2 regions of the Arthrobacter sp. UYEF21 genome follow, and region 1 is predicted to be linked to the other one. Evidence: riboswitches for the same ligand, from Rfam matches in the RefSeq annotation. Region 1 holds a riboswitch; the other holds the start of a gene.

Region 1 (4,976 bases):
GCCCATCCTCCGCGCGGGCCTGGGCATGCTGGAGGGCATGACCAAGCTCGTCCCCACAGCTGAAGTGGGATTCCTGGGCATGGCCCGCGACGAGGAAACCCTGGACATCATCACTTACGCCGAACGTCTCCCGGAGAACCTCACGGACCGGCAGATCTTTGTGCTGGACCCGATGCTGGCCACCGGCGGCACCTTGCGCGAAGCCATCAAGTTCCTCTTCAAACGAGGCGCCTCGGACGTGACCTGCATCTGCCTTCTGGCTGCGCCGGAAGGGTTGGCGAAACTGGAAGAAGAGCTTGCTGACGCGAACGTGACCATCGTCCTGGCCTCCATCGACGAGAAGCTCAACGAGAAGTCCTACATTGTGCCGGGACTCGGCGACGCAGGGGACCGGCTGTACGGCATCGCTGGCTAAAGCAGCGGACCCTCAGAAGGCACGGCACGGTGCGGTGCGGTTTAGGAGGGTAGGTGCGGGCGGCAGCCCCGGCTGCGCGTGCCGGGCTCGATGGTTCCGACTGCGAGTACCCGCCGGTGACGGACAGGGTTGGCTTCAATGCGGACTTCGATGAGCGGCCCAGCGAGTCCATCCGCTTTGTCCAGCTGACACCCCGGCTCCGCGTGCGCAATCTGCATCGGCGAGGGACTCACAGACGCGCCGCCAGGTACGGCACCCAGCCCGCAGCTCGTGGTCAGCGACATCCGTGCCGCCCATGACCGCCTCCAAAACAAGGGTGTCGCCGTGAGTGAAGTGGACGTTCAGGACTGGGGCCATTTCGTGTCTTTCGGGGATCCCGACGGCAACAAGTGGGCTGTGCAGTAACATCCCTGGCCGTGAGGCCTAGGGCAAAATGGAGAGATGAACAACCCAGCCCTTTGCCGCCCGTGCGCTTTCCTGCCGGGCAGCCCTCTTCGACATGGAAACGAGTGCGCTGCGGGCATTCGGACGGTAGCCATAGGCCCCAACGCCGGTCAACTGCTTGACGGAGTCCTATATATCCCGGACTACGGCTGGGTAGACGCTTCCCTGGAGGCGGACGGCGAGGGCCAACAAATCATTTCTTCCCGGCTTTGAGATCGGCTACAACCTTCGCGATCCGGCGGGCGCGGGTTTCCGCTGTCCTGGCATCGGCGATGGGCTCCACGTACCGCCGCTGGGTGCTGTAATTCAGCGTGGCATAGAACGCCTGGGCATCCGGTTCGGCGGCCAGGGCTGCGGCCAGGTCGTCAGGGACCTCAATGATGCGCGGCTGCGTGTCCAGTTCCACGTCCACCTCGACGGTGTCGCCGGACGCCACTCCGGTGAATTCACGGTTGGCGGCGCTCACGCCAACCAGGTTCTGCCCGCCCATGACGGCAATGCTGCTCCGGTAACTCCTGCCGTTGATGGTCACCACCACCGGCGGACGCTTGCCTGCACCGAGCGCCGCGACGACCTCCTCGGGAACTTCAATGCCCGCCTTGTTGCCGCTGCCCAGAACCGTGGTGGTGAATTTCATGGCCCCAGTATGCCGCGGCGCCCGAAGCCAGGGAAGCGCGGATCCCGAGGACAACCTGCTGAGTAAGCCGGGGATGCAGGACAGCAGGCCCTGAACCGGGGGATTCAGGGCCTGCTGTGGCTGTTGGGATTCCGGAGAATCGTGCTTAGTACCAGTTGTGCGACAGGTGGAAGTTCAGCGCACCGCACGGTGACTGGTAGCGCTCCTGGATGTAGTTCAGGCCCCAGTTGATCTGCGTGCGGTAGTTGGTGAGGTAGTCAGCGCCGGCGCTCGCCATCTTCTCGGCGGGCAGTGATTGGACGATGCCGTACGCGCCGCTGCTTGCGTTGGTGGCGGTGGTGGTCCAGTCAGATTCCTTGGTCCACAGCGTCTGCAGGCATGGCATCTGGTCAGCGGACCAGCCGCGGCTGGCCAGTTGGCCCGCAGCATAAGCCTGGGCTCCGGCGGGATCGTTAACGGCCACAACCGGCGCGGGCTCGGGTGCCGGAGCGGGAGCGGGGGCTGGCTCGGGTTCCGGTGCAGGAGCCGGTGCGGGAGCCGGCGCAGGTGCTGGTTCGGCTGCCTGCGGGGCAACGCTGATCTCGGGCGCTGCAGGTGCCGGTACGGGATTCGCCAGCATCTCGGCCTTTTCCATGCTCAGCTTCGAGTCGGCTTCCGCAGTGGACAACTGCTGCGTGTCGCTGGCTGCTGTCATCGTGTTGGACTCGGACGCGTGGCCCGCTGCGCCCAACCCGATGAGCATGGCGCTCGCCGCGGTGAGCACGGCTACGCGCTTCCCCAGGGACGGAAACTTGTTGCGAAGCGTGGTGCCGCCGCCGACTGGGCGTGTTTGTACCTTGGATTTAGACATGATGGATCGCCTCTCACACCTGCGGAGTTAGCTGTCGGGTTCGGATGAGGGCATCCGGCCACACGGAAATTCAGTGCTGGCTTTACCCCAAGGGCATTACGCCCGGGACTCTGGGTCCCCCGCCTCTGCCTGGTCAAGCGGAATCCGGTAAGCGGCAGAGCTTGGCGTCATCCGGATATGCGGCCCGAATGGGATCCGCACTCTATCGACGGTACAGGAGCTCAGCACTGAAGTCACATTTTGGTAACAGGAATCACGGCGACGGCGCGTTGCCTTGCAGCGCAGCGGCCCCGGCGGGTAGGCGCAGCACGAACTCCGTGCGTCCGGGGCGCGACTTCACCTCCACGGTGCCGCCATGCGCCTCAATAATCGACTGAACGATGGACAAGCCCAGTCCACTGGTGCCCTCGGAAGCCCCCGGCCCGGACTCCGGCGCTGTGCCCTTGCGGGCGGCGTCTGCGCGGGCAAACCGCGAGAAAACGTGGTCCACGAAGTCCGGCGGGATGCCCCCGCCGTCGTCCGTCACCGAAATTTCGGCATTGCCATCGGCGGACTTCCGCACGCTGCTGACCACGGTGGTCCCTGGTGTGGTGTGTTTGCGTGCGTTGGAAAGGAGGTTCACCAGTACCTGGCGCAGCTGGGACGCGTCGCCGTTGACGGAGAGCGGCTCGTACGGAAGTTCTAAGTGCCAGTGGTGATCCGGCGCGATCACCTTTTCATCGCTGACCGTTTCGATGACGAGCTGGGTGAGATCAACCTCGCTGAGTTTCAGGGGCTGCCCCTCGTCGAGCCGGGCCAGCAGCAGCAGATCCTCCACCAGCGTGGTCATGCGTTCGGACTGGCTCTGCACCCGTGCGAGCGATTTCCTGCCATCCGGTGTGAAGTTCTCGGTCATGCGCATCAGCTCTGTGTAGCCCCGGATGGCGGTCAGCGGTGTGCGCAGTTCATGGGAGGCATCGGCTACGAACTGCCGCACCTTGGTCTCGCTCCGCTGCCGCGCTTGGAGGGCATTGGCGACGTTGTCCAACATTAGATTCAGGGCGTGGCCCACACTGCCCACTTCAGTTCCGGGATTGGCGTTCGACGGCGGGATCCGCACGGCGAGTGCCACCTCGCCAGCGTCCAGCGGGAGTCTGGCCACCTGGGTGGCTACTTCAGAGAGCTGCTCGAGGGGCTTCATGGTGCGCCGGATCAGAACCGTGCCGGCCAGCCCGATCAGCAACAGTCCGCCCAGGGAAACGAACACGAAAGTCCACACCAGCGAAGCCAGGGTGCCCTCCTTGGCCGCCAGCGGAAGTCCGGTGACCAGGAGATCGCCGTATCTGGTTTGGACAGCCAGAATCCGGTAATCCCCGTTGGACAGGGAGCGGTCCACGGGGTTGCCGTTGTGCGTCAGCTCGAGCAGGGTTTCCTTGTCTTTGGCGTCGAGGGCCAGGCGCGTGGTGTCCGAGTCCAGGTATCCGCCACTGATGATCTGGCCGTTCAGGATGCGTGCATTGAGCGTCCCCACACTCTGCCCACGGGAGTCCAGGGGATCGGGCCTGCCGTTGAAGCCACCCAAGGGCTGGCGGCCAGGATCATTCGAACGTTTCGCAGCCTGGCTCAGCTGGTCATCCAGCTGCCTGGTCAGAAAAGAGCCCATAGACGCATAGCTGAACAGCCCGACCGCGCCGCAGATGGCCACCAGCAGTGCCATGGCCAGCAGGATCAGGCGGGTGCGCAGATGCCAGGTGGACGGTTTCAGCCAGCTGCGGGCCGGTGCCGTGGTTGTTGGTGGCGGAGTGGACATGGAGCTGCTACTCCGCCGGCTTGATGACGTATCCAGCGCCGCGCACGGTGTGGATCATGGGCGGCTGCGCGGCGTCCACCTTTTTGCGCAGGTAGGAAATGTAAAGCTCCACAATGTTGGCCTGCCCGCCGAAGTCATAATTCCAGACCCGGTCCAGGATCTGGGCCTTGCTGATCACGCGTTTGGGGTTTTCCATGAGGTAGCGGAGAAGCTCGAACTGTGTTGCCGTGAGCTGGAGTTCGTCCCCGGCCCTGGTGACTTCCCGCGTATCGATGTTGAGTACAAGATCACCCACCACCAGTTCGGCGGTGTCCATGGCGGCAACTCCGGACCTCTGGACCAGGCGGTGCAGCCGCAGCAGGACCTCTTCCATGCTGAAGGGCTTGGTGACGTAGTCGTCCCCTCCGGCGGCCAGGCCCGCGATCCGGTCGTGGACAGCGTCCTTCGCGGTCAGGAAGAGCGCAGGTACCTCCGGCGCAAAGGCGCGGATCCTGCCCAGCACCTCGACGCCGTCGAACCCTGGCAGCATCACGTCCAGTACCAGCACGTCCGGACGGAACTCCTTGGCAAGCTTGACGGCCTCCGGGCCGTCCGCGGCTACGGCAACAGACCAGCCGGCCATCCGCAGCCCCATGCTCATGAGTTCGGAAAGGCTGGGTTCGTCGTCGACTACGAGAGCGCGGATAGGGGAGCCGTCGGGGTGCGTCAGCTGCGGCAGGTTGTTGGTCATGGAGTGCGAAGTAGCCATGGGACAACTCTCTGATCTGTGGGTTAGTTCACCCTGCGGCGTTCCTGTGCGCAAGCTGTGAATCCCAGCCTAGCGAGCTGGACGGACCGGGGC
Region 2 (4,976 bases), on a different contig from region 1:
CCATGGCAGGGGGAACGTGGGAACCGGCCTCAGCGGACGTGGCAGTCAGGGAATGATCCATGCCCCAAGTCTGACAGGTGCGCGCCGATCCTCATGTCCTGCCCGACGTTCCGTTTCAGCCGCCGGGGCCTGCCGTCCCGCGATCGACGGCGAAATCGCCGCCGGGGTACATGACCGTTTCGTGTCCGTCGTCGAAGCGGACCAGGTACGGCGGGTGCCCTTCATGACCCCGGACTTCCAAAATCACCCCGTGCCGGTCTGAAGTTCCGACCGTCCTCCCCCGGACGATGATCCTGTCGCCTTGCGTTGCCTCCATGGCAATCACCTCCAGCCCCAGAGTACGACTGAACGCCACAAGGAAACAGTGGTCAGTGCCTGCCCTCGGCGAGCAGAGCGTCGGTGGCGGTATCCGGTTCGCCGCCAAAGAACCGTGCCGGTACCGTCTTGAAGACTGTCTCGCCGGGCGCAGCGCGCAGGAACAGCGTCATGGAGGTGGTGCGACAGGAAAGCCTGCGCTTCTGCCAGGGAGGTAATGGCGTACCTGACGGACGTGGGGCTGCTGCCGAGGCCGGCCAGCTGCGGAAAGATGAACCACATCCAATGGCTCGGCTTGTTGCCGAGCTGCAGCTCGGACAGTGCCTGTCCGTAGGTCCCGCCGCCGTCTTGGGCTGCAACAAAGCGTTCCAGGTTGTAGGTGTCCGTCATGTGTGTCTCCTCGGGTCTGTTATTTCTGCGGTCATGGCCGCAGCGTGGCGGATCCACTCGTCGGGGTCCTGGTGCCAGCGTGCGATCACCACGCCGGCGCGTTGGCGCTCGGTACCGTCCAGCCCGGCCAGGAGGCCGACCACCACGTCGGCAACCAGGGGGTCCACCAGCTCGGCAGTGCGCGCGGACCGGATAAAGCCCTCGAGCCGGGTCAGGTCGGAGTGGCGCAGGAGCGCCACCCGGGACTGCAGCAGCACCACTGCGGCGAGCCGGCGCTCATAGACCGGGCGCCGGCCAGGGCCCGGCCGGCCCCACAGCTGCGAGGCCAAAGCGGTCACGTCGTCGTGGCCAAGGTCCTTGAACTTCCTGCCGGCGTCCCGGATGGTGCCGCGCACAGCTCCCACGGATGCCCCGTACGAACTCAACGCCCTGCCAACGCGTGACTCCACTTCCTCGGCCCGGTACCACGTGCCTTCATTCTGCAAGGTGGTATCGATGAACCCGGCGGCGTCCTGGACTGCTTGATTCACTGGCGTCACCTAAAGCCCTTGGCGCCCGGCCGCGGCGTGTTCAATGCAGTACGGAGTCCTCGGCCGGGCTTCCAGCCGGCCTTCGGCGATCTGCTGGCCACAGACAGCGCACGCCCCATATGTGCCGTCGGAGATTCTCTGCAGGGCAGCTTCCACCTGGGCCAGTCCGGCGCTGCTCTGATCCAGTAGCGCCGAGGCCTGGGACAGCTCGAAGGCAATGGTGGCGCCCTCAGGATCGTGTTCGTCGTCCGCGTTGGAGTCCTGGCGCGCGGCATTGGCTGAGGAGATATCCGCCCGGAGCGCCGGCAGCAATGCCAGTTTTCGGTCCCGTTCGTCCTCGAGCATGATCCGGAACCGGTCGAAATCAGCCATGGGAAAAGCCTAGCGCCCGTCCGGTCCGCGGTATTTGCCAAACCGGCGGGAGGCTCTGCCTGGCACCGGCCCCCGGTCAGGTTGAACACCTGTTGTTGTTACGTAACCGTTGTGGTCCGGTACCCACCGTGGTTCAGTACCAGTTCTTGATCACGGAATGGTTCCAGGCGGCGCACAGTGACCCGTAACGGTCTGCAATGTAAGCCATTCCTCATTTAACCTGGGTTCGGTAACTGGCGAGCCAGTCGCTGCCAGCGCTCGCGTACTTGCTGGCCGGCAGCGCCTGCGCGATGCCGTAAGCCCTGAGTACGGGTTGGTGGCCGTGGTCAGCCAGTTGGATTCCTTCGTCCAGAGCTGCGCCAGGCACTGGAATTGGTCCTGGGCCCAGCCGTTCGCGGCCAGCCGGGCCTGACCTTGCCGGAATTCACCTTCCACTGCCCCTGTTGTTCCCTTGAGCGAGGCGGGCTGGGCGGTGAGTTCGGTACTGTGCTCCTGTTGCTCTGCGACCTGCTGCGACATTGCCTGCTGCGCCGTCTGGGCCGTGGAGAGCTTGGTGCTAGCTTCGCCGGCGAGGCGTTCGCGCTCGGCTTTGGCGGCAGGCTCCTGCTGGGCGAGCGCTTCGGCGGCCTTGTCTGCCTCGGCCGATTTGTGGACCAGGGACGCCGTCTTGGCGCTGACGATCTGCACCACGTTTAGCCCGTGGATGTTGTTGGTCTGTAGTGCGTCGAGGGCCACAAAGAAACCGATGTTGGTGCCGCCGGTCTTGTACGACTGGGCTGCGAGGGCCCGACGTCCTTCTCGTGGCGGCCTGATTTCTCCTGTGCCCGGGCCAACGGGGCGGCCAGTGCATCAACCCGGGAACTGGCCGCCTGCAGGGAGGCCTCGGCCACAGCGTATTGTGCAGCGGAGGTTAGGGGGACGGCCACAGCCACTCCCTCCGGCGAGGCCGGGAAGCCGCATATTCTGAACAAACGGGGACATAGTTCGTGAGCTTACCGGGCAACGCACCCTTGCCCGTACTCCCGGCCAAGCATTGATATCCAGCAGAGATCCCCGTTGCCCCTCCCGTCGGGTACGTCCTGCTCGTTCCAATGTCAGTCGCAGGCCGTGAACCAACTAATTTTGGGCAATCCGGGGCCCGTTTAGTGAGCCAACCGGGCATATACGGTTTATGTGCGCTGACCTGCGATGTTGTCGACGTTCCGGCATGGATCCGCCTGCAGATAAAGGTGTCTTTTGGCCGTACATTCCGTTACCGGAATGTGACATTGGGGAAAATCTGACGTTATGGTCGTTGAGTGCCCCGGTTCAAAGCCAGGACATTCCCGTCAGTATGCCGAGCCCTGCCACTGACCCGGGACCCCAGCGCAATTCAACTGGCAGGGACGGGGGAACCACGTTTCCACGGCTTCATCTGAAGCCTTGGGGTTAAGTCGATACGTCCCGTCCTGCACGGCGGCGTCCGGCCGGGTGTCTCCGACCCGAACCCGACAGCTCACCCCGCAGGCATGGGAGAGGCAATCAACCATGTCCAAGAAGTACACTGCCGCACGCCATCGTGCAGCCACCACCACCGCGTCCCGTGCCCTGGCGATCGGACGGCCGGCCCTTGTGGTCGCTGCTGCTTCCGGCCTGTTTTTCGGCTTCAGCGCTCCGGCCCAGGCCAGCGTCCACGAACCTGACAGCTCCGGCACGGCCAACGTTCAGAGTCAAACGAGTGCACCGGCAGCAGCCGTGGCTCCAGCCCCTGCACCGGCCCCGGCCAACGCCCACACAGTCGTCTCCGGCGACACCCTGGGCCAGATTTCCGCTACCTACGGCGTGGACCTCAACAACGTTCTGGCCGCGAACGGTCTGTCCCTGACTTCGGTCATCTACCCGGGTGACCAGATCCAGATCCCCGCCGCCGGGCAGGCAGCTCCGGCAGTGGCGCAGGCAGTAGCACTGGCTCCGGCAGCCAAAACCGCCGCCGCCCCGGCCGCTCCCGCCAACACCGGCATCAAGCCGGCGGCAACCTCGGCTCCGGTCCAGGCCCCATCCGGCTCGGCCGGCTCGGCAATCCTGGCGTCCGCGTACTCTCAGCTGGGAGTCCATCAGGACTGCACCGCCATGGTGGAAAAGGCGCTGCGCTCCGTCGGCAAGAGTGTGGGAGACCTGGCACCCGGCCAGTTCTTCCAGTACGGAAGCGTTGTTGGGACGCCAGCCCCTGGTGATCTGGTGATCACCGCCGGACACGTCGGCGTCTTTGCCGGCAACGGCCAGGTTGTCAGTGGCGGCGTGGACGGCTTCAAGACCGAGGTCCACTCCATCAGCTGGCTCCATGGCGCTTCCTTCGTCCGCGTAGCGTGACCCCAGGCCGTTGGACGGCGGCGGTCGGCACACAGCCGCCCGCCGCCGTCGGCCGCTGTTGCGTCCTCAGACGTGCTGCCCGAACCAGGACAGCGTGTCATTCCCCTCAGCCGTCGCCTGGGTCTCGTTATAGCGTTCCCCAGTGTCATTGTGGGAGGCATGGTCCACGCCGGGGTAGACGGTGATGCGTCACCGTGGTGGCGTCCAGGGCATCGCGGAGGGCCGGCACTACCTCTGCGGCCAGCTGCCGTTCCTGCACTCTGTACGGAGTGCCCTCACCGCCAAAAGCGTGCCCGCCAAGTACATAAAGTATGAAGTCTTCGGGCCGGATCCCTGGCTGGCCGACTTCCAGTAGGCCGACGAAAAGAAAAGGAGCCCGGCAGGTGCCGGGTTCCGTTCTCTTGTGTGCGTTGCCTGTGTCCGCCCTAGAACTGCTCGGCGGGAATGATAAACCCGAGGTCCAGCAGGCCGCGGCCGGACTGTTCCAGGATCGGGTCCATGGTCAGGGAGGCGTGGTTGAGCAGCACGTTGACATCACGTTGGATCCGCTGGAGCGGGTGCGCCAGGCGGTGAACGCTGCCGCCTGAGCCGGTCAGGATGAGGCGGACTGCTCCGCCGATGCCTGGCCGCTGAGGCCGAGGGAGAGCCGGTACTGCGCGCGCTCCTCATCAGTGAAGGCGACGGGCTGGCCCCCGAAGGAGGCGGCCGCCACGCGGACCGCTTCTTCCCAGTGCAGCCGTGCGGTGGCAACCTGGCCGTAGGCCTGGGTGAACCTGGCCTGGGCGAGCGGCGAATCAGCCTGGCGACGCTCCACAGTCTGTTTGACCTTGCGGACCAACATCAGGTTCCGGAACTCTTCCAGGGCATGCTCGGCGGCCCCCAGAGCAGCTGCCGGGGCAACCATGTTCAGGAAAGTGGCCATCGGGATGTGGATGCTCGGATCCGGGGCACGATGGATCCGCATCAACCCGTCCCAGGCACGGGACCTTGCCGCCAATCCGCTCTTTGAACTGGCCAACC

The links. Region 1 has a riboswitch for cyclic di-AMP ahead of ABIB27_RS14640 (aggregation-promoting factor C-terminal-like domain-containing protein). Riboswitches for the same ligand answer to the same signal wherever they lie in the genome.
Region 2: another riboswitch for cyclic di-AMP. It lies ahead of ABIB27_RS02555 (C40 family peptidase); the one in region 1 lies ahead of ABIB27_RS14640 (aggregation-promoting factor C-terminal-like domain-containing protein).

The regions. Positions count from the first base shown of each region.
Region 1 covers NZ_JBEPNF010000014.1:65,014-69,989, reverse strand. The annotation lists gene upp (uracil phosphoribosyltransferase) at 1-415, shown strand, start outside; partial or broken gene ABIB27_RS14650 (VOC family protein) at 532-842, shown strand; gene ABIB27_RS14645 (YdeI/OmpD-associated family protein) at 1,053-1,496, opposite strand; gene ABIB27_RS14640 (aggregation-promoting factor C-terminal-like domain-containing protein) at 1,642-2,346, opposite strand; cyclic di-AMP (ydaO/yuaA leader) riboswitch at 2,352-2,506, opposite strand; gene ABIB27_RS14635 (sensor histidine kinase) at 2,600-4,135, opposite strand; gene ABIB27_RS14630 (response regulator transcription factor) at 4,143-4,883, opposite strand.
Region 2 covers NZ_JBEPNF010000001.1:529,807-534,782, reverse strand. The annotation lists gene ABIB27_RS02585 (NUDIX domain-containing protein) at 1-61, opposite strand, end outside; gene ABIB27_RS02580 (DUF1918 domain-containing protein) at 116-316, opposite strand; gene ABIB27_RS02575 (DUF1810 family protein) at 322-705, opposite strand; gene ABIB27_RS02570 (DNA alkylation repair protein) at 702-1,244, opposite strand; gene ABIB27_RS02565 (TraR/DksA family transcriptional regulator) at 1,245-1,607, opposite strand; gene ABIB27_RS02560 (hypothetical protein) at 1,758-2,342, opposite strand; cyclic di-AMP (ydaO/yuaA leader) riboswitch at 2,962-3,131, shown strand; gene ABIB27_RS02555 (C40 family peptidase) at 3,135-3,956, shown strand; gene ABIB27_RS02550 (hypothetical protein) at 4,023-4,124, opposite strand; gene ABIB27_RS02545 (hypothetical protein) at 4,141-4,311, shown strand; gene ABIB27_RS02540 (hypothetical protein) at 4,549-4,878, opposite strand; gene ABIB27_RS02535 (polysaccharide deacetylase family protein) at 4,871-4,976, shown strand, end outside.